3 regions of the Mesorhizobium sp. M1163 genome follow, and region 3 is predicted to be linked to each of the others. Evidence: riboswitches for the same ligand, from Rfam matches in the RefSeq annotation. Region 3 holds a riboswitch; each other region holds the start of a gene.
The links. Region 3 has a riboswitch for thiamine pyrophosphate ahead of thiC (phosphomethylpyrimidine synthase ThiC). Riboswitches for the same ligand answer to the same signal wherever they lie in the genome.
Positions count from the first base shown of each region.

Region 1: another riboswitch for thiamine pyrophosphate. It lies ahead of thiC (phosphomethylpyrimidine synthase ThiC); the one in region 3 lies ahead of thiC (phosphomethylpyrimidine synthase ThiC).
Region 2: another riboswitch for thiamine pyrophosphate. It lies ahead of thiB (thiamine ABC transporter substrate binding subunit); the one in region 3 lies ahead of thiC (phosphomethylpyrimidine synthase ThiC).

Region 1 is NZ_JAMYMF010000025.1:7,886-15,589, forward strand. Features, by position in the region: gene NKH43_RS22440 (two-component system VirA-like sensor kinase) at 1-1,101, shown strand, start outside; partial or broken gene NKH43_RS22445 (ATP-grasp domain-containing protein) at 1,219-2,161, shown strand; TPP riboswitch at 2,385-2,501, shown strand; gene thiC (phosphomethylpyrimidine synthase ThiC) at 2,606-4,441, shown strand; gene thiO (glycine oxidase ThiO) at 4,438-5,439, shown strand; gene thiS (sulfur carrier protein ThiS) at 5,408-5,605, shown strand; gene NKH43_RS22465 (thiazole synthase) at 5,609-6,382, shown strand; gene NKH43_RS22470 (thiamine phosphate synthase) at 6,379-6,984, shown strand; gene NKH43_RS22475 (hydroxymethylpyrimidine/phosphomethylpyrimidine kinase) at 6,975-7,704, shown strand, end outside.
Region 2 is NZ_JAMYMF010000043.1:13,387-21,090, forward strand. Features, by position in the region: gene NKH43_RS30305 (ABC-F family ATP-binding cassette domain-containing protein) at 1-1,663, opposite strand, end outside; gene NKH43_RS30310 (thiamine diphosphokinase) at 1,665-2,309, opposite strand; TPP riboswitch at 2,437-2,551, shown strand; gene thiB (thiamine ABC transporter substrate binding subunit) at 2,595-3,608, shown strand; gene thiP (thiamine/thiamine pyrophosphate ABC transporter permease) at 3,842-5,461, shown strand; gene thiQ (thiamine ABC transporter ATP-binding protein) at 5,458-6,249, shown strand; gene NKH43_RS30330 (M48 family metalloprotease) at 6,567-7,704, shown strand, end outside.
Region 3 is NZ_JAMYMF010000045.1:41,256-48,959, reverse strand. Features, by position in the region: gene NKH43_RS30930 (conjugal transfer protein TraG) at 1-1,969, opposite strand, end outside; gene NKH43_RS30925 (YybH family protein) at 2,487-2,942, opposite strand; gene NKH43_RS30920 (Fic family protein) at 4,076-5,620, shown strand; TPP riboswitch at 5,803-5,919, shown strand; gene thiC (phosphomethylpyrimidine synthase ThiC) at 6,024-7,704, shown strand, end outside.

The DNA.
Region 1 (7,704 bases), on a different contig from region 3:
GCTGTCGGCACAATCGCAAGCGGCGTTACACATGAATTCAATAATGTTCTAGGAGCAATAGTCGGCTACGCAGAGATGGCTAAAGGTCTTGTGCGTCGCCCCTCGAGAATTCGGGGCCACATCGGCCAAATTATCTTGGCCAGCAACCGAGCCAAACTGATTATTGACCAAATTTTGTCACTAAGCCGAAATCGGAAGCGCGTGGCGATGCCTTTCGACGTCTCGGAGAGTGTAATGGATCTCGCGCCATTGCTGCGGGTTGCACTTCGTGTGGATGTTCAGTTGAACTTCAAGATCAACGAGTGGCAAACGGTGATCGAGGGCAGCCCGACCGAGATACAGCAGATCCTTATGAATCTATGCAAGAACGCGTCGGAGGCTCTCTTGAATGAGGGCCGTGTCGAGATTAGCGTTTCTCGCGCTCACGTCTGTCAAACGAAGCCCGTGGCTAAGGGCACCTTGAAACCGGGAGATTACGTTCTCCTCTCCATCAGCGACGATGGCCAAGGAATCGCAAGTTCGGTGCTTCCGCATATCTTTGAGCCCTTTTTTACCACGCGCTCTCGCGTCGGCGGGACCGGACTGGGTCTTGCTGCAGTGGACCGCCATGTGAGCGCGCTCGCAGGATGCCTTGACGTCACCTCGGCTGTTGGCCGAGGTACACGCTTCGATCTCTACTTACCGGCCTGCGCTGAGGAGCAGGTCAGAGCTGATAGCGCTTTCGGCCCATGCGATGGATCACTTGGCAACGGAGAAATCATTGCAGTCGTGGAGCCCGATCCAGCAGCGTTGGAGATCTACAACGATAAGATCGCCGCGCTTGGTTATAAGCCTGTCGGCTTCGCGACCTTCGAAAGTCTTTGCGACTGGATCGAGAGCGGGAAGGCAGCCGACCTCCTAATTTTCGATAAAGCGACTTTCCTCGGGCCAGGACAGCCCGAAGCCGTACGTACCACCCTGATGACGGTGCCCATCATCGTCGTTGGTGGAAGCGACCCCATGCCGATCACATCTGGTAATCAGACCTTCGTCCTTTGGCTAGCCAAACCGGTCTCGTCCAGGACGATGGAGCATGCAATTCGTAGGATGATAATGGCATGATGCCGCCGACGCGCTCAGGATACCGAGCTACCGAGGCAGTCGGAGGCGGAGCCGGCTGGGATCCAGCAAATACAAGAGCGTCGGACGATCGCTGCGCACCCGGCTCATGGCGAGTTCCTCGCGCAGGCCGGCGTTCCAATACCGGCTTATCGGTTGGCAACGAATGCGGCGGAGGTAGAAAGCTCGGCTGCAGAGATCGGCCTGCCCGTGATTCTTAAGCCGGCATTAGGCAGCGGCAGCATGGGTGTCCGATTGTGCCGCAGCCTCGAAGACGTAGCCGAACATACGACCTATCTATTGGGCGGAAAGCACATATGGCGGTCTACACCGAAAATACTCGTCGAAGAATTCGCACAGGGCCCGTTCTATAGCATTAATGTTATGGGGAATGAGGTCGTTGCGATTTGCGCCAATGACTTTGGTCCCCTCCCCCATTTCGTCATACGTGAGGTGACGTATCCGGCCCTGCTAACCGATCAGGAGCGTGAGCGCATCGCCGATGTTTCGTTGAGCTGTTTGCGGGCTCTCGGCCTTGGCTGGGGGCCAACTAACATTGAACTCCGGTGCACGAAACGCGGTCCAGTTGTCATTGAAGTCAATCCGCGTCTTAGTGGCGCGCCCGACCCTCAACTGGTCCAGTTAGCTTACGGTGTCGACCTCGTCACCGAGCACATCAAGCTTGTCAATTGGCGAGGAATGGGATCTGCGCAAAAAGCATTCGCATACTGCGGCCGCGCGATTCCTGCTTCCTGATCAAGATGGCACCCTGGACTGGATTGGTGGCGACACTCAGGCAGCTGCTATATCAGGTGTGGCCGAGGTCAAATTGAATGTTGAACCCAAGACACCGATCGTCAGGAAGGGGGATTTCCGAGACTGGATTGGACATGTCATTGCCACTTCGCCCAGCCGTGCTGAAACCGAGGGCGCCCTTCAGCGAGCGGTCGACTTGATCGATTGGTCGATCACCCCTTTTCCGGCGACAATAGGAGGTGATCGAGAGCACGATGTTTGTGGGGCGTTCGGGCGGCCCACCAGTTCTGTTCCGATCAGGCATTGACGGCTTAAGATCCTTGAAACGCAGCAGTTCCGTCTACGTCAATGTCACATCAAGTTTGATGAGGCAAATGCAGCTTTGGCCACACCTGCCCTATCTCCCGCGGAACTTCTCCGCGACCCGTGGCGAGGCCGTCGGCCCAATTTGGGCCCAATTTGATTGCCGCCCACCGCCGCCGCAGGACGAACATGCGCTTGACAAGACAACCCCGGCCCGTTCAACTTGAGGCATTCACCAGGGGAGTCCCGGCAAGGGGCTGAGATACTGCTGGCTTTCGCGGCGCAGTGACCCGTTGAACCTGATCCAGTTCATACTGGCGTAGGGACGGTGCAAGCGCTTTGCGGGAGTTCACGCCCGAGGTCCTGTTTCAGCAGGTCGCTAGAAGCGTCTTTTCATCCTTCCGGCACAGAACTGGGTCTCCAATGCAACGAGCAAAGGAGCCTCAAGATGAATGCCCTCACCCCCGCCGTCTCGACGGGACCGCTGCCTGCCTCACGCAAAATCCACAAATCCGGTACCATCCACCCGCAGCTCAGGGTGCCGATGCGCGAAATCTCTGTCCATCCGACAGCCGGCGAGCCGCCCGTCACCGTCTACGATCCGTCGGGCCCCTATACCGATCCGGCTGTCGAAACCAGCATCGAAAAAGGCCTAGCCCGACTTCGCCACGAATGGATTTTGGCGCGCGGCGATGTCGAAGCCTATGACGGCCGCCACGTCCGGCCAGAAGACAATGGGTTCGCTACGGGCGAACGCCTGACGCCAGAATTTCCAGTCCGCAACCGGCCACTCAGGGCCAGGGCCGGCAAGGCGGTGACACAGCTTGCCTATGCGCGCGCCGGCATCATCACGCCCGAAATGGAGTTCGTCGCCATCCGCGAGAACCTTGGTCGTGAGATCCTGCATGGCAAGCTTGAGCGTGACGGCGAGGCTTTCGGCGCGACGCTGCCCGATTTCGTGACGCCGGAATTCGTCCGAGAGGAGGTGGCGCGCGGACGCGCAATCATTCCCGCCAACATCAACCATCCCGAGAGCGAGCCGATGATCATCGGTCGCAATTTCCTGGTCAAGATCAACGCCAATATCGGTAACTCCGCCGTCACCTCGTCCATGGCCAAAGAGGTCGAAAAGATGGTGTGGGCGATCCGCTGGGGCGCCGATACGGTGATGGACCTGTCGACCGGCCGAAACATCCACAACATCCGCGACTGGATCGTGCGCAACTCGCCGGTGCCGATCGGCACGGTGCCGCTCTACCAGGCGCTCGAGAAGGTTGGCGGCATTGCCGAGGATCTGACCTGGGAGGTCTACCGCGACACGCTGATCGAGCAGGCCGAACAGGGCGTCGACTATTTCACCATCCATGCGGGCGTGCGGCTGCACTACATCCCGCTGACCGTTGACCGGGTCACTGGCATCGTCTCGCGCGGTGGCTCGATCATGGCCAAATGGTGCCTGCACCATCACCGGGAAAGCTTCCTCTACGAACATTTCGCCGAGATCTGCGACATTTGCCGCGGCTATGACGTGTCCTTTTCGCTGGGCGACGGCCTTCGTCCCGGCTCGATCGCCGACGCCAATGACGCAGCACAATTCGCCGAACTGGAAACGCTCGGCGAGTTGACAAAGATCGCCTGGGCCAAGGATTGCCAGGTGATGATCGAGGGGCCGGGCCATGTTCCCATGCACAAGATCAAGGAGAACATGGACAAGCAGCTCGCCGTCTGCGGCGAGGCGCCGTTCTATACGCTTGGGCCGCTGACGACCGACATCGCGCCGGGCTACGACCACATCACCTCCGGCATCGGCGCGGCGATGATCGGTTGGTTCGGCACCGCCATGCTCTGCTACGTCACGCCCAAGGAACATCTCGGCCTTCCCGATCGCAACGACGTCAAGACGGGCGTCATCACCTACAAGATAGCCGCACACGCCGCTGATCTGGCGAAGGGTCATCCGGCGGCGAAACTCAGGGACGATTCCCTTTCCCGCGCGCGCTTCGAGTTCCGCTGGGAGGACCAGTTCAACCTGTCGCTCGATCCCGAAACCGCGCGGTCCTTCCACGATCAGACCTTGCCCAAGGAGGCGCACAAGCTGGCGCATTTCTGCTCGATGTGCGGGCCGAAATTCTGCTCCATGCGTATCTCCCACGACATCCGCGCCGAGGCGCAGAAGGAGGGCATGGCGGCGATGGCGGCGAAATACCGCGAGGGCGGCAATCTCTACATACCGGCGGACGAGACCGGCGCACCGGCCATGCCACAGGCGCATGCGCCATCATGAGGGTGCTGGTCAAAGGGGCCGGTGTTGCCGGCCTCACCGCCGCCTTCGAGCTCGCCGCACGCGGCGCGGTGACCACCGTTGCCGAGACAAGGCCTGCCATCGAGGGCAATGCGTCGTGGTTCGCCGGTGGTATGCTCGCGCCATGGTGCGAGCGTGAAAGCGCCGAGCAGCCGGTGCTGGATCTCGGACGCGACGCCGCCGACTGGTGGGATGCGGTGCTACCGGGTCAGGTGATACGTGCCGGAACGTTGGTCGTGGCCGCGCTGCGTGATACTGGCGAGCTCGACCGGTTCGCCAGCCGCACGTCGGGATATCGGCGGGTCGCCGAAGATGAAATTTCGCTCCTGGAACCCGACCTCGCCGGCCGCTTCTGGCGCGGATTGCTCTTCCCCGATGAGGCTCATCTCGACCCGCGCCAGGCGATGGTAGCACTTCATGACAAGCTCGCGGCCATGGGCGTCGAATTTCGCTTCGGCGCCGACGCCCAGCCTGTTTCCGATTTCGATCGTCAGATCGACTGCACTGGAATCGCAGCAGCCGATGACAGGCTGCGCGGCGTTCGCGGCGAAATGCTGATCCTGCGCACGCGTGATATCTCGCTGTCGCGCCCGGTCAGGCTGCTGCATCCGCGCTTTCCGCTTTATGCGGTGCCGCGTGCCGACACGCAGTTCATGATCGGCGCGACTATGGTTGAAAGCCAGTCCGCCGGACCGGTGACGGCGCGTTCGATGATGGAACTGCTCGGTGCCGCCTATGCCCTCCACCCGGCTTTTGGTGAGGCCGGGATCGTTGAAACAGGTGTCGGCATCCGTCCAGCCTTTCCCGACAATCTGCCGCGCGTGGAGGCACTTGGAACTGCCGTCGCGATCAATGGACTCTATCGCCATGGTTTTCTTCTCGCGCCTGCCATGGCGCGCCAGGCTGCCGACCTGGTTTTCAATCAAGACGCAACCAAGGAGCTTGCTCATGAAACTGATGGTCAACGGCGAAGCGCATGAGGTTGCCGCCACCACGCTGGCCGAGCTGCTTGCCGCGCTGGACTATGAGGGCGATTGGCTGGCGACGGCGGTCAACAGCGACCTCGTGCACAAAGCCAAGCGGGCGGAATTCCAGTTGAGCGACGGCGACCGGATCGAAATCCTCTCGCCCATGCAAGGCGGTTAGACCATGTTAGAGCTTTATGGAACCGAGCTTCCGTCGCGCCTGCTTCTCGGTACCGCTCAATATCCTTCGCCGGCCATCCTTGCCGAGGCGGTCAAGGCGTCGGGAACCTCGGTGGTGACCGTCTCGCTGCGCCGCGAGATGGCAGGCGGCAGGGCTGGCGAAAAATTCTGGTCACTGATCCGCTCGCTCGGCGTCAGAATCCTGCCCAACACTGCTGGCTGTCACTCCGTCAAGGAAGCGGTCACGACCGTGAAAATGGCGCGCGAAGTCTTCGGTACGAACTGGGTCAAGCTCGAAGTGATCGGCAACCACGACACCCTGCAGCCGGATGTGTTTGGTCTGGTCGAAGCCGCCCGCATCCTGTGCGAGGACGGTTTTGCTGTATTCCCCTATACCACCGACGACCTTGTCGTTGCCGATCGGCTGCTTGCGGCGGGCTGCAAGGTCTTGATGCCGTGGTGCGCGCCGATCGGTTCCGCTCTCGGACCGATCAACATCACGGCGCTGCGCTCGATGCGCGGACATTTCCCTGATGTTCCGCTGATCGTGGATGCGGGGCTCGGACGGCCGTCGCACGCGGCAACCGTCATGGAGCTCGGCTTTGACGCCGTACTCCTGAACACCGCGGTCGCCAGGGCGGCCGATCCGGTCGGCATGGCGCGCGCGTTCGGCAAGGCGGTCGAGGCCGGTCGTGAAGCTTTCAGCTCCGGGATGCTCGAACCGCGCGACGTCGCCGTGCCGTCGACGCCGACAATTGGCAGGGGGGTTTTTTCATGAGGCTCGATCCCTTCTACCTGATCCTCGACAGCGCCGCCTGGATCGAACGGCTGGTGCCGCTTGGCGTTAAGATGGTTCAGTTGCGCATCAAGGATAGGGACGAGGCCACGCTGCGGACGGAAATCCGCCGCGCGAACGGCGTCTGCGCGGTCCATGGTTGCCAACTGATCGTCAACGACTATTGGCGGCTCGCAATTGAGGAAGGCTGCGACTTTGTCCATCTCGGCCAAGAGGATTTGGCCGCGGCCGACCTGCTGGCGATTAAGTACGCCGGATTGAAGCTCGGGCTCAGCACGCACGATCATCTCGAACTGGAAACGGCCATCGCTGCCGAGCCCGACTATATCGCGCTCGGCCCCATCTATCCCACCATCCTGAAGAAGATGAAGTGGGCGCCGCAAGGGCTCGAACGGATCGGCGAATGGAAGCGCCGGGTCGCGCCGATCCCGTTGGTCTCCATTGGCGGCCTCAACCCCGACCGGCTCGACGGCGTTTTCGAGGTTGGCGCAGACAGCGCGGCAGTGGTCACCGACATCACGTTGAATGCCGATCCCGAAGCGCGCACGCGGCAATGGATCGAAAAGACAAAGCCATGGCGCTAGGGCGAGAACCGCATGTGCTCGTGGTCGGGGGATCGGACTCCAGCGGTGGGGCTGGAATTGCACGCGATATCGAGACGATCTCTTCCATTGGCGTGCGCACCTGCCTTGCTGTCACCGCGCTAACGGTGCAGACGCACCATGCGGTCATGGAAATCCACTCTATGCAACCCGGTCTGGTGGCCGGTCAGATGCGTGCGGGGTTGCAGGCCAACAAAGTGGCGGCCATCAAGATCGGGATGCTCGCCACGGTGGAGATCGTCATTGCGGTTGCCGGAGTGCTGCGCGAAAATCCGCAGGTGCCGGCAGTGCTCGACCCGGTGCTGGCGTCGACGTCAGGCCGGGCGCTCCTGGAAGCCGGCGCCATCGCCGCCCTGAAATGCGATCTGATGCCATTTTGCCGTCTGGTCACCCCCAATCTCTTCGAGCTGGCACTCCTTGTTGGCTCGGAGCGGGCAGTGGATGAGGACGGCGTAGTGTGGCAAGGCCAAGAATTGCTGGCAGCCGGCGCGCGGGCTCTGCTGATCAAGGGCGGCCATGCATCGGGACCGCAATCAACCGATATTCTGTTGCGCCCCGATCACGAACCAGTCCGCTTTGACACGCCGCGCCTTGCCGCATCGATGCGCGGGACGGGCTGCATGCTGGCCAGCTCGATTGCGGCACATCTGGCGAAGGCGCAATCAATCGAGTACGCCGTGCGCCAGGGCAAGCTCTTTGTGT
Region 2 (7,704 bases), on a different contig from region 3:
AGATCGAGGCCGACACCGCCTCGATCTTCTTGGGTAAGGTTTCCAGCGCGAATTTCTGCTTGAACGACAGTTTCTTGGCCGGGCCCCTGCTAGCGGCCGCTTCGCTCCTGCTTGCCGCCGTCGCCTCGCCGGTCTCTGCCTTCGGCCGCGCCTTGCGGTCGTCCAGCCTGGTGCCGCCGCGCTGCGCCAGCATATCGGAATAGCCGCCGGCATATTCGATCCAGCAGCGGCCGTCGCCATCCGGCGCGATGATGCTGGTCACCGTGCGGTCGAGGAAATCGCGATCGTGGCTGACCAGGATCACCGTGCCGGCAAAGCCGGCGACCAGTTCCTGCAGCAGCTCCAGCGTCTCCATGTCGAGATCGTTGGTCGGCTCGTCGAGCACAAGCAGGTTTGCCGGCCGCGCCAAAACGCGGGCGAGGATCAGCCGTGCCCGCTCGCCGCCCGAAAGCTCGCGCACCGGCGTGCGCGCCTGTTCCGGCTTGAACAGGAAGTCCTTCATGTAGGACACGACGTGGCGCTGCTCGCCATTGATGACAAGGTTCTCGCCGCGCCCGTCGGTGAGATACTGCGCCAGTGTCTCCTGCGGATCGACGGCCTCGCGCTTCTGGTCGAGCGTGGCGATCTCCAGGTTGGTGCCGAGCCGCACCGTGCCTGCGTCCGGCTTCAATTCGCCGGTCAGCATCTTCAATAGCGTCGTCTTGCCGGCGCCGTTCGGCCCGACCAGACCGACGCGATCGCCGCGCTGGATGCGTGTCGAGAATCCCTTGACCACGGTCAGATCGCCAAAGCTCTTCTCGATGTTCTTGGCCTCAATCACCAGCTTGCCGGATTCGGCGGCGTCGCTGGCTGTCATCGTCGCCGCACCCTCGGCGCCACGATGACCGCGAAAGCGCTGGCGCATGGTCTGCAACTCACCGAGCCGGCGCATGTTGCGCTTGCGCCTTGCCGTCACGCCATAGCGCAGCCAGTGCTCCTCGCGCACGATCTGGCGGCCGAGCTTGTGCTGCTCGCGCTCTTCCTCCTCCAACACCGTGTCGCGCCATTCCTCGAAATAGGCAAAGCCCTTATCGAGACGGCGGGTCTGGCCGCGGTCGAGCCAAATTGTGGCGCGTGACACGCGTTCGAGAAAACGGCGGTCATGCGAGATGACGACCAGGGCCGAGGAGGTGCGGGCAAGCTCCTCCTCCAGCCATTCGATAACCGAAAGGTCAAGATGATTGGTCGGCTCATCGAGGAGAAGAATGTCGGGCTCGGGCGCCATGACGCGGGCGAGTGCCGCGCGCCGCGCTTCGCCGCCGGAGAGGTCGTTCGGCCGTTCTTCGCCGGATAGGCCGAGATGCTCCATCAGATAGGTCGCGCGGTAGGGATCGTCGGCGGGCCCGAGGCCTGCCTCGACATAGGCGCGAACGGTCGCAAAACCGTCCATATCGGGCATTTGCGGCAAATAGCGCACGGTCGCCGAGGGCTGGCGGAAGACTTCGCCGTCCTGCGGTTCGATCAGCCCGGCAGCGATCTTGAGGAGCGTCGACTTGCCAGAGCCGTTGCGGCCGACCAGGGCGATCTTGTCGCCAGCTGACGCCGTCAGGGCGGCACCGTCGAGCAGCGGCGCGCCGCCAAAGGTCAGCTTTATCCCGTCGAGATTGAGAAGCGGCGGCGCCATGTCAGCTTTCAGGTAGGGGAAAAGGATGCGCGAGCAGCAGCGCGCGGCCGCTGGCCAGCGCGATTTCCAGCCGGCCCTTGACCTCGTTGGAGATGGTCAGCGACGAGCCGAAGGCAACCTCGACATGGGCGAGCGGCCATTTGGCGCCGGTGACTGTCAGGCCGGCGAGATCCGAAAAGCCGAGCACCGAAAACAGCGTACCGTCGACATAATCGAAGCCAGTCTTTCCAGGCAGCAAAGGAATGCCTTCCTGTGCGCCGCTGGTCAAAAGCACTTCCGTTCCGCCTTCCGCCAGCCGGACGCTGAGCGCCAAATGCAGGAAGATGTGGTCGGTGCGTTTGCCGCCGAAGGCGCCTGCGAGCACAAGGCTGGTCGCACCGCGTTCGAGCGCGGCGGCGATAGCGAGTTCACCGTCGGTCTTGTCCTTTTCGGCGGGAAACACCTGCCGTGGCACGGCGGCCAGATCCTCCGGCAAATCGGCAGGCACGGAATCGAAATCGCCGACCCAGAGTTCCGGCATCAGGCCCAGCATAAGGGCATGGCCGATACCGGCATCGGCAGCGATGACGCGGGAGCCTTCGACCTGGCGGTCGAGCAGCGGCGTGCGGATGAGATCGCCGCCAAGCAGGATGGTGAATGTGCTCATATCTCGTGGCCCTTACCAGCCCTGCCCCGGAAACGGAAGATGAAACGGCAGATGAAACAGGACGCCGCGCTTTGGATGCCCGGCAAACTTCCGCTTGCGCAGCACTTCGGCCGGGCCTATGTGTCGAAACGCTCTAACGGGGTGCCGGACGCGATCTTCGCGGACCGGCTGAGAGGCAAGACTGCCAACCCGCTGAACCTGATCCGGTTTGTACCGGCGGAGGGATTAGACGTTTCGGACAGCCCGACGCCTCAATTCCTTTCAACGCGAACGAAGGAGGCGCCGATGCGCAGTTTTTTCCACTCTCTTGTCTCGATTATCCTGCTTGCGGCATCCGCGCTTGCCCTACCGGGGCAGGCATCGGCACAGGATAAGCTGACCGTCTATACCTATGAAAGCTTCACCGCCGATTGGGGTCCGGGACCGGCGGTGAAGAAGGCCTTCGAGGCCGAGTGCAGCTGCGTCGTCGAATTCGTCTCGGTCGCCGACGGCGTGGCACTGCTCAACCGTGTGAAGCTGGAAGGGGCCGCGACCAAGGCCGATATCGTGCTTGGCCTCGATACCAATTTGACGGCGGACGCCAAGGCAACCGGCCTGTTTTCGCCGCATGGCGCCGTGACGGACGTCAGTGTGCCGGGCGGCTGGCGCGACGATATCTTCGTGCCGTTCGACTATGGCTATTTCGCTGTCGTCTACGATAGCGAAAAACTGAAGAGCCCGCCGAAGAGCCTCAGGGAATTGGTCGAGGGCGATGCCGGCGACAAAATCGTCATCCAGGATCCACGCACCTCGACGCCGGGCCTTGGCCTGCTGTTGTGGGTCAAGTCGGTCTATGGCGACAAGGCGCCGGAAGCCTGGGCCAAACTCAAGGCAAAGGTGCTCACGGTGACGCCGGGCTGGAGCGAGGCCTACGGCCTGTTCACCAAGGGTGAGGCGCCGATGGTGCTGTCCTATACCACTTCGCCAGCCTACCACATGGTTGCCGAAAACACCTCGCGCTACCAGGCGGCGTCCTTCGAGGAAGGCGAATATCTGCAGATCGAGGTCGCTGGGATCACCACCAAGGGCGCGAAGAACCCGCTGGCGAAAAAGTTCATCGCCTTTATGACCGGGCCGAAATTCCAGGACGTCATTCCCGAAACCAACTGGATGTTCCCGGCCGGCAAAACCGACAAGCCGCTCAATCCGGCGTTCGACAAGCTCGTCAAACCGACCAAAACCTTGCTGTTCAGCTCGGAAGAGGTCGCCGCAAATCGCAAGGCCTGGGTCGACGAGTGGCTGGCGGTGATGAGCAAGTAGCTCGGATAGAAAGATGATCGCCCTACGGCGCCCCCCTCTGTCCTGCCGGACATCTCCCCCACAAGGAGGGAGATTGGCCGTCATGCCGGCTTTCGCCAATCTCCGACATTGCCGGAATGAGCGGAGCGCTGAACCTGCCAATCTCTCCCCATGTGGGGGAGATGTCCGGCAGGACAGAGGGGCGCGCGAAGGAACGCAATCCTCGCTAAGAATCTCGAATCTGGTGGTCTAGCGTGCAACGCGCGCCATCATCGGATACCCGCGTCGCTGCCGGCATCGTCGCGCTCGCCGCCATCGCGCTGCTGATCGGCGGGGCATTCGCCGGGCTCGTCGTCGAAGCCATGCGCGACCTGTCGGGCGCCGCCTCCGCCTTTGATTCCTATCTCCTCCGTGTTGCCCGCTTCACGCTCTGGCAGGCTCTGTTGTCGACCCTGCTCTCCGTCGCACCGGCGCTGTTCGTCGCGCGCGCCCTGTCGCGGCACCCACAGTTTTTCGGGCGAGGCTTTGTCCTGCAGCTTTTCGCCGTGCCGCTGGCGCTGCCGGCCATTGTTGCCGCACTCGGTGTCTTGGCACTTTATGGCCGCGCCGGGTATTTCGCCGGCTTGCTCGGTGCGATTGGCGGCCAGAACTGGCCCGGCATCTATGGCCTATCGGGTATTCTCGTCGCCCACGTCTTTTTCAACCTGCCGCTGGCAACGCGACTGTTCCTGGAAGCGTTGCAGACGGTGCCGGCTAACCAATGGCGGCTGGCGAGCCAGCTTGGCATGGGTGCTGCGCCGGCCTTCCGGCTGATCGAATGGCCGGCGTTGCGTGCGGCCCTGCCGGGCGTTGCCGGGCTCGTTTTCATGCTGTGCATCACCTCCTTCACCATCGTGCTTACGCTCGGCGGCGGGCCGCGCGCGACGACGCTGGAGGTTGCCATATACCAGGCGCTGCGTTTCGACTTCGACCCGGCGCGGGCGGTGACGCTGACCTTGTTGCAGATTGCCCTGACCTTCGTCGTCGTGCTGGCACTGACGCGGCTTGGCGCCAGTATGACCGGCGACGCCAATCTGCCGGTAGCCCCGCGCCGGTATTTTTCAGCCGGTGCGGCCGAGACCGTGCTGAACGCACTGGTGATCGGGCTGGCACTGCTGTTTGTCGCCGGACCGATGGCGGCTACGCTGTCGGCCGGGCTTGGCGCCGATCTCGGCCGCCTGGCCGGCGAGGGCGCGGTGCGGCAAGCGACGGCGACCAGTGCCGTGCTCTCCCTCCTATCGGCGCTGCTCTCCTTGGCGTTGTCGCTGTCGCTGGTTATGGCGCGCCGGGCGCTGGCGCTCACCCGGCGGACCGGCAGGCGGACGCTGCTCGAACACCTGGCCGACACCGGTGCGGGGTTCGTCCTGGTGGTGCCGCCCATCGTCATCGGTGCCGGCTGGTTCCTGCTCCTGCGCAGCGTCAGCGATGTCTTTGCGATCGCCCCTGTCATGGTGGTTGTGGTCAATGCGGTGATGGCGATGCCGTTCGCCATCCGCGCCATCCGCCCCGCCTATGACGCGGCGAGCGAACGCCACGAACGGCTCTGTGCACAGCTTGGCATCTCGGGCTGGAACCGGTTGCGTCTGGTCGACTGGCCGTCGCTGCGGCGGCCGCTCGCCACCGGCTTCGCCTTCGCCATGGCGCTGTCGCTCGGTGATCTCGGCGTCATTGCGCTGTTCGGCAGCGATTCCGTGCAGACATTGCCCTATCTGTTGCTGGCGCGCATGGGCAGCTACCGCACCGAGGATGCGGCCGGCCTGGCGCTGCTGCTCGGCCTTGTCTGCCTGGCGCTTGTGCTGACCGCGGACTGGCTGGGAAGGAGGGAGAAATCATGATGCCGATCAGCCCGGAACGGTCGATTTCGGTCGAAAAAGGCGCGGCCGTGCGGCTCGATAATGTCTCGTTCAGCTATGGTGAAACGCCGCTTATATTCGATGTCGATTTCCCGGCGTCGGAAATCACCGCCATCATGGGGCCGAGCGGTTCGGGAAAGTCGACGCTGCTCAATCTGGTGGCCGGTTTCGAGGCGCCGCGGTCAGGCCGCGTGCTCATCGGCGGCGCCGACGTCAGCACTGCGCCGCCATCAGCGCGGCCGGTATCGATGGTGTTCCAGGAAAACAACCTGTTTGCCCATCTGTCCCTCGAGCAGAATGTCGGGCTCGGCCGCTCGCCTTCGCTCATGCTGAGCGAGGCTGACCGCGCCGCAATCGCCGCAGCGCTGAAGCGCGTCGGCCTTGCCGGCAAGGAAAGCCGGCTGCCGCGCGAACTCTCCGGCGGTGAGCGGCAGCGCGTCGCGCTCGCTCGGGTCCTGGTGCGCGACCGGCCGGTGTTGTTGCTCGACGAGCCGTTCGCTTCGCTCGGACCGGCACTGCGCGACGACATGCTCGACCTGGTCGCCGACGTCCATTCGGAGCAGCGCATGACGGTGCTATTCGTCACGCACCAGCCGGACGATGCGCGCCGTATCGGGCAAAACATGGTTTTCCTGGATGGTGGCACGGTTGCCGCGACGGGCACCGCGGCCGATTTTTTCGTCGGGGCTGGACCGGAGGCATTCCGACGCTATATCGGCTCGGGTCCGTTTGCGGCTGGATCACGAGATGTTGCCCGGAAGCGGACATAATTTATGGTCAAACCGGCGGAAGGCGAAGCGGCGCTTGCTTGCCATGGTCGAGGTAGTGTGGCTAGGTCCGCCAGGAGCTGGTCCGGCTTAGACCGTGATTTGCCCTTGCTGCCTCGTATCTGTCGGACGCACGAAGGACGCCGTAGCACTTGATTTTGCGCGTGATGCTTTCCGGAAATCGCGCCCGATTTTCACGGTCACGTGCCAGGACTTGAAAGGAAGCCGATCTGCCGACCGGCATCGACAATCGGAGGGTGAAACCGCTGGCGCGCTTTCTGGCGCTGGCCGGTCTTGCCGTGGCGCTGGCAAGCTGCCAGATGTTCACGCCTCCCGACGTGCAGGAATCAGGCTTTCAGCCCTCAGACAAGCCGATCACGGTCGACAATGTCGCCGCCAACGGCAAGCTCGCCCAACTGGCGAAGGCGCAGCACCCGCGCATCCTCGCCACCTATGGCGGAGAATATTCCGACCCCAAGCTCGAGCGCATGGTGGCCAAGATCGTCGGCAGACTGACCGTAGTGTCGGCCAACCCGACCCAGACCTACCGCATCACCATCCTCAACTCGCCCAACGTCAATGCCTTCGCGCTGCCGGGCGGCTATCTCTACATCACCCGGGGCCTGCTGGCCTTGGCCAACGATTCAGCCGAGCTTGCCGCCGTCATTGCGCATGAGATGGGCCACGTTACGGCCAATCACGGCCTGCAGCGCCAGCAGCTGGAAGCCGAAGAGGGGTTGGCGACCAAGGTCGTTTCGGATGTGCTCGGCGACAACCCGACGGCCAAGGCGGCGCTGATCCGCGGCAAGCTGAGGCTGGCCCAGTTCTCGCGCAATCAGGAGCTGGAGGCCGACGCCATCGGCATCAAATCGATCGGCGAAGCCGGTTTCGATCCCTACGCTGCCGGCCGCTTCTTGCAGTCGATGTCGGCCTATACCGATTTCCGCTCGATCAGCGGCGCCACCGACGCCAGCCTCGACTTCCTGGCGACGCACCCCAACACGCCGCAGCGTATCGACCTCGCGCAGCGCCACGCCCGCCAGTTCGGCGCGCCCGGTGTCGGGTCGCGCGATCGCGATTCATTCCTTTCCGGCGTAGACGGGCTGCTTTACGGCGACACACCGGAGGAAGGCTATGTGCGCGGCGAAACTTTCCTGCATCCTGGCCTCGGCGTGTCGTTCTCGGCGCCCAACGGCTTCATCATCGACAATTCGGCAGCGGCGGTGACGGCGACAGGCCCGGGCGACATCGCCATCCGCTTCGACGGCGTTTCGATCGACAAGGGCCGCTCGCTGACCGACTACATCCGCAGCGGCTGGGTTGCCGGCCTCGACGACAGCAGCGTGCGCCAGGAGACGATCAACGGCAACGAAGCGGCAACCGCGCATGCTGGCGCCGATGGCTGGCAATTCGATATTGCGGTGATCCGCGCCGGCGGCCAGGTCTACCGCTTGCTGA
Region 3 (7,704 bases):
GGGCGGCCTGACGAGCTGCGCGTCTCATGGCTTGATCGACACTGCGGCGACGAACGGCGTCATCATCGGGCTCGTCCCTGTCGAGGTCGAACTCATCGTCGCAGCGTGGCGTTCGTTCCGGCGCGATGTCTTCGTGTTCGGGAAGCTCGGGCTGGCGGCGAATGCCGCCATTGGCCGGATCCTCGTCCTGCTGATCCCTGGCAAGCCTCAGCTTGCGAGATTTGCCTTCCGGCTCAGCAAGAAGTGTCGTGTCGGTCCAGTCCTCAGAACGAGCGTTCTGCATTGTCCCTCCGGTCCTTGGCGGCGGCAAGACACGCTCGGCAAGACGCGGGTCGGCAAAGTAGCGTGCCTTCGTCGCACGGATTGGGAACTGGCCCGAGATCATAATGATCGCCTCGGTCGGGGGCAGCTGCATGATCTCGCCCGGCGTCATCAGTGCACGCGCCGTTTCCTGCCGCGAGACCATCAGATGCCCGAGCCAGGGCGACAATCTGTGCCCCGCATAGTTTTTCATGGCGCGCAACTCGGTCGCGGTCCCCAGAGAGTCTGAGACGCGCTTGGCCGTCCTCTCGTCATTCGTGGCGAAGCTCACCCGCACATGACAATTGTCGAGGATGGAATTGTTCGGTCCGTAGGCCTTCTCGATCTGATTGAGCGATTGTGCAATCAGGAACGACTTGATGCCATACCCGGCCATGAAGGCCAGCGCGCTTTCGAAGAAATCGAGCCTGCCGAGCGCGGGAAACTCGTCCAGCAGCATCAAAAGACGCTGCCGGTGATCCTTCGCGTGAAGATCTTCGGCGAGCCTGCGGCCGATCTGGTTAAGCACGAGTCGCATCAGCGGCTTTGTGCGACTGATGTCCGATGGCGGCACGACCAGATAGAGCGTCGTCGGCCGTGCCTCCTCGACAAGGTCTGCGATCCGCCATTCACAGCATGACGTCACCTTGGCCACAACTGGATCGCGGTAGAGGCCCAGAAAACTCATGGCCGTCGAGAGCACGCCGGAACGCTCGTTCTCGGACTTGTTAAGCAGTTCCCGAGCAGCCGACGCCACGACGGGATGCGGGCCTGCATCACCCAAATGCCGCGTCAGCATCATGGCGCGCAGCGTTGCCTCGATTGGCCGCTCTGGATCGGAAAGGAAGTTCGCCACGCCTGCGAGGGTCTTGTCTTTCTCCGCATAGAGCACGTGCAGTATTGCGCCGACCAGCAACGCATGGCTGGTCTTCTCCCAGTGGTTGCGGCGTTCCAATGTGCCTTCTGGGTCGACCAGGACATCCGCCACGTTCTGCACATCTCGAACTTCCCACTCGCCCCGTCGCACCTCCAGCAGAGGATTGTAGGCTGCGGATCCAGCATTGGTCGGGTCGAACAGAAGCACCTGGCCGAAACGGGCCCGCCATCCGGCCGTCAGTGCCCAGTTTTCGCCTTTGATGTCGTGGACGATTGCCGAACCCGGCCAGGTCAGTAGTGACGGCACGACCAGGCCGACGCCTTTGCCGCTTCGGGTCGGTGCGAAACATAGCACGTGTTCCGGACCGTCGTGGCGCAGATAGTGTCGGCCCAACATACCCAGGATCACCCCATCCTGACCGATCATCCCAGCGGCCTTGATTTCGTCTCGCGTCGCCCAGCGCGCCGAGCCGTAAGTTGTGGTATCCTTTGCCTCGCGCGCCCGCCACAGCGACGTCCCGATCGCTGCGACGATAGCCATGAGGCTTCCGCTCGCCGCAATCGCCGCGCCCTCCAGGAAGACGTTCGGCGCGTAGGCGTCGTAGAAAAACCACCACCAGAAAAAGGCTGGTGGCGGATAAACGGGGTGTCCAGCCAATTCGAACCACGGCGGACCGAGTTGGCTTTGAAAGCCGAGCCGCCCTGCCGTCCACTGTGTTGCTCCCCATGTTGTCGCGACGACGATCAGAAAGGCGGTGAGGATCTGGCCCCATAAAACCTTGCTTGCCGGCATCGGTCGTTTCCCAAATGGATGATCGGAACAACCGAAAAGCTCGAATTCCTAAATCCGCAAGAAAAAAGGGGCGGTCGAAGCAGCATGGCGTACCCGGACGTGGAAAGACTTGCCCGATGCGATCTCGAATGTTGAACGAGCATAGGGGGCTGCTTTCTTCTGGAGCCGTTGAGCCGCTACTTGCCCAATGATAGTTAGTTGTCTCGGCTCAGATGGCATTTGACGAGATGGACGGGTTCTTGGAGAACCACGGATTGCGCATGACCAAATGAACAAGAGTCCTCAGCGGCGCGCCGAGCCGGAGAACACTCTAGTCCCGGCAAGTGGTGGTCAGCCGTTCTGCTGAGCTCGAATCTTACCGCCTCGCTGATCGGTAGCGCGATAGATCCATAGCCGACTCGATGAGCAGACCCATCAAGTCTGTTCAATTTTGTTAATCAATTCAGTCACATCAACTATTGCCATGGACTTTCGTTGGAACTGTTGCAAGCCGCGCCGGCCTCACGGATCGCGGAATCTATTGGGCCGCACCTAAGTTCCAGATGTCCCGATGCAGGCGCCATGTCCCGTCGCCCCCTTTTTTCCAAACGACAATGTACTTGCCCGCAACGGTGGAAGGGGCACCACCTTTGCTCGGCACACTGAGCGTAAATGCGCCAACTTCGTAGGCGAGATTCCCGCTCCCTTCCACTTCCAGCGCCTTCAGGGTGAGATTCTTCATCCCGGCCTTGATTGCGCCCTGCCAGAATTCTTCCACGCCCTTGCGGTCATCGACGCGTTTGCCGTCGGGTGGCAGCAGGGCGGCATCGTCGGTATACATTTGACCTACCGCTGCTGCGTTTCCGCTGTTGAAGGCGTCCATGAATTTTACCAACGCCGCCTCGATGTCCTCACGAGCCGAGTGGGCGGCCGCAGACAATGCAGACGAAAGAAGCAGCACAGCAGCAAATGCAAATGACTGAACCAGTCTCATTTCGTCCTCCCTTGCGTACCCGACATGCCCACCCGATGAATAGCGCCGACCCGAGGGCGCCGCGGCGTTCGATGGCTAGGCGCGGATTATATTAGACTTATCTGATATGACGGCGCAAGCGCAGCTGCGACCCTCTGAACGACCAGCGTAGCAGCTGCCGGAGAGCTTCAAAGCGGCGGCTACCGCCTCACTGCCCTCCTCGTCTCGACGAAAGAGTTCGTTCGAATGATGCTTTTCCGTGGCTTTGCTCGCAAGTTTTCGTCAGCCAGCGCAGGGCCTCCTCTTACGCTCGCTGGTCGTCAAGGCCCAGCGGCCACTAGCTGACAGTCCCCCCCGCAGCCAAGCCGCTGGGCCCTCGACGTGGGGAACGAGCATTGGAGACGATGTCGCGCTTTCCGTTACAGCCCGAACGCGGGTGACAGATGACCGTGTCCGAGCTACGATTTCACGCATTCGATCAGGCACAGCTCTCTCGGGCTAGCGCGCCAAGCATGAGTTAGCTCCCGAATGAGCAGGTGCCACCCAGTTCAGCTTCGGCCCTTGCGCGCGCAAAGTATTGGGCGAGATCGATCGGCAGTCCGGTCGGCAAATTGGGGCAGCGATGGCGAGAATGAATGCCAGGAACTTCCCTTCGGTGCCGCTTCGTCGATCTGTTTGCCGAGAAGACGCGCGCGCTGCGTTCCGTCCCCCATACCGCAGAGAACTCACTTCAGGTCACACACACACACGACGCCACCGAGATCCTGCATCAGTTTTCTACTCCGACGCCGCCACGTCACCAAGATCAGTCGCGAGCGTGATCGCGGCTATCAAATCGGGATCGCGCGCCGGAGCACTCTATGAGTGAGCCCCGAACGGCGCGGTTCTACTCGAGCAATCCGGCTCGACGTAAGGCGGGCCATCCGTGCCGGCCTCGTGACTAAAAGACCGGCGAATGGCGGTTCCTGGACTCACCTTTTTGTCTGAAGTCGCTTCCTTGAGCCGGTGGCGGAGTTCTCGCTTGATGACTCCAGCACCGTTTAGAATCGGTTTTCGGAAAATTTGTCTTGTGGCATCAATTTTCATGGAATAGGATCATTTTTCATAGATGTTGGCCCAACTGAACCAAAATTCGATGAAAGGATTCGCTTTTCATGCCTGCGGTGCAAGAGCACCAATTTTCAGGTCCTGTTACCGTTTTTCAGGAAATCCGCCTTCCTGAAACGGCGACCCCGGCCGGGTACAGCGCGCTGATCGGAGCCTACAGGCTCGCCGTGCCCTTGCCCCGTAGGTTGTTCGCCACGGGCGAGCATCATCGCATTACCGAACGGGATGGCTGGCGGATCATGACCCCCCGCCACGCCCCAAATCCTACCCTCGAAGGCCACCTGACCTTTGCGCTCAAGTACGAGGGACTGGACCTTGCCGTCCTCAAGCGGCTGTTCCAAGTGACCGGTCCCGCGCCGATCGAGGCGCTGGTCCGTGAAAGCCCGACCGGCAGTTATGCCCGCCGCATCTGGTTTTTATATGAATGGCTGAGGGGAGCGCGTATCGATCTGCCGGACGCGGCGGCCGGACGATACATTCCGGTTGTCGATCCCGAGCTGCAGTGGCCCGGACCCGACAAGACCGCTTCGCGCTACCGCGTAAGGGACAATCTCCCCGGCACGCGTGAGTTCTGCCCTCTGGTGTTCCGCACCAAGATTCTCGAAAAATTCATCGGCCTTGAACTACCGCGGCGCGCGGAGGCAATCGTAGCGGACGTGCCGCGCGACCTTCTTGCTCGGACCGCCGCCTTTCTTTTGCTCAAAGACTCGCGATCAAGCTATGCGATCGAGGGCGAGCACCCGCCGCAAGATCGCATCCAGCGCTGGGGCCGCGCCATCGGCGAAGCCGGCCGCTGGCCGATCGATCGCGATGAGCTGCTGCGTCTGCAAAGAATTGTACTTGGCGACGCCCGTTTCGTAAGACTTGGCTTCCGAAAAGAAGGAGGTTTCGTCGGTGAGCATGACCGAGACAACGGCACGCCCTTGCCCGATCACATCAGCGCTCGGCCCGAGGACCTGCCGCGGCTAATCGATGGAATGGCGGCGTTCGATCAGGGCCCCGCGCAAAACCTTGATGCAGTCGTAGCCGCCGCAATCCTCGCCTTCGGCTTTGTCTACATTCACCCGTTCGAGGACGGAAACGGCCGCATTCACCGCTACCTAATCCACCACGTCCTTGCCATGCGCGGCTTCAATCCGCCGGGAGTGGTCTTTCCCGTCTCGGCCGCGATCCTGGACCAGATCAACGAGTACAGGGGCGTGCTCGAGAGCTATTCGCAGCGCCTTCTGCCGTTGGTGGAATGGGAACCGACGCCGCAATTCAACGTCCGGGTGCTGAATGACACCGGTGATTTCTACCGGTTCTTCGATGCAACCCCGCACGCCGAATTCCTCTATGCCTGCGTTCAGCGGACGATCGAACGGGACCTTCCCGAGGAAACCGCATTTCTGCAGCGCTACGATCAGTTCCGGCAGCAGGTGGACGCCTTTATTGACATGCCCGAGCGGTTGACCGATCTGCTCTTCCGTTTTCTTCACCAGAATGATGGACATCTATCGAACCGCGCGCGCGAAAAGGAATTCGCCACGCTGACCAGTGACGAGGCAGGAAGAATCGAGGCGATCTACGCGCAAACCTTTGGTGCCCATTGAAGGTGTGATCATCAGGATCGATTTTCAGTCCGACGGTTTGCGATTCCCTTGTCCCTGCCTTCATCTCCGAGGCTTGACTTGTCGCCGAGACATGCACGATTTTGTCCGCACGGTCTGACCGGCCGCCGATCAGCCGCGGCCAGAACGCGCTTGACAAACCGGAGCCGTCCCGTCCAACCTCACGCATTCACCAGGGGAGTCCCGGCAAGGGGCTGAGATACTGCTGGCATTCGCGGCGCAGTGACCCGTTGAACCTGATCCAGTTCATACTGGCGTAGGGACGGTGCAAGCGCTTTGCGGGAGTTTACGCCCGAGGTCCTGTTTCGGCAGGTCGACAGAAGCGTCTTTTCATCCTCCCGGCACAGAACTGGGTCTCCAATGCAACGAGCAAAGGAGCCTCAAGATGAATGCCCTCACCCCCGCCGTCTCGACGGGACCGCTGCCCGCCTCACGAAAAATCCACAAGCCCGGTGCCATCCACCCGCAGATCAGGGTGCCGATGCGCGAAATCTCCGTCCATCCGACGGCCGGCGAACCGCCCGTCACCGTCTACGATCCGTCCGGCCCCTATACAGACCCGACTGTCGAAACCAGCATCGAAAATGGCCTTGCACGGCTTCGCCACGAATGGATTACGGCGCGCGGCGATGTCGAGGCCTATGACGGCCGCCATGTCCGGCCGGAGGACAACGGATTCGCGACGGGCGAACGCCTGACGCCGGAATTTCCCATTCGCCACCAACCGCTCAGAGCCAAAGCAGGCAAGGCGGTGACGCAGCTTGCCTATGCGCGCGCCGGCATCATCACACCCGAAATGGAGTTCGCCGCCATCCGCGAGAACCTTGGTCGCGAGATCCTGCACGGCAAGCTTGAGCGCGACGGCGAGGCTTTCGGCGCGACACTGCCCGATTTCGTCACGCCGGATTTCGTGCGTGATGAGGTGGCGCGCGGACGCGCAATCATTCCCGCCAACATCAACCATCCCGAGAGCGAGCCGATGATCATCGGTCGCAATTTCCTGGTCAAGATCAACGCCAACATCGGCAACTCCGCCGTCACATCGTCGATGGCTGAAGAGGTCGAAAAAATGGTGTGGGCGATCCGCTGGGGCGCAGACACGGTGATGGACCTGTCGACCGGCCGCAACATCCACAACATCCGCGACTGGATCGTCCGCAACGCGCCGGTGCCGATCGGCACGGTGCCGCTCTATCAGGCGCTCGAAAAGGTCGGCGGCATCGCCGAGGACCTGACCTGGGAGGTCTACCGCGACACGCTGATCGAACAGGCCGAACAGGGCGTCGACTATTTCACCATCCATGCGGGCGTGCGGCTGCACTACATCCCGCTGACCGTTGACCGGGTCACTGGCATCGTCTCGCGCGGTGGCTCGATCATGGCCAAATGGTGCCTGCATCATCACCGGGAAAGCTTCCTCTACGAACATTTCGCCGAGATCTGCGACATTTGCCGCGCCTATGACGTGTCCTTTTCGCTGGGCGACGGCCTTCGTCCTGGCTCGATCGCCGACGCCAATGACGCAGCACAATTCGCCGAGCTGGAGACGCTCGGCGAGCTGACACAGATCGCCTGGGCGAAGGATTGCCAGGTAATGATCGAAGGCCCCGGCCACGTGCCGATGCACAAGGTCAAGGAGAACATGGACAAGCAGCTCGCCGTCTGCGGCGAGGCGCCGTTCTATACGCTTGGGCCGCTGACGACCGACATCGCGCCGGGCTACGACCACATCACCTCCGGCATCGGCGCGGCGATGATCGGTTGGTTCGGCACCGCCATGCTCTGCTACGTCACGCCCAAGGAGCATCTCGGCCTTCCCGATCGCAACGACGTCAAGATCGGCGTGATCACCTACAAGATAGCCGCCCATGCCGCCGACCTGGCAAAAGGTCATCCGGCGGCGAAAGTCAGGGATGATGCCCTTTCCCGCGCGCGCTTCGAATTCCGCTGGGAGGACCAGTTCAACCTGTCGCTCGATCCCGAAACCGCGCGGTCCTTCCACGATCAGACCTTGCCCAAGGAGGCGCACAAGCTGGCGCATTTCTGCTCGATGTGCGGGCCGAAAT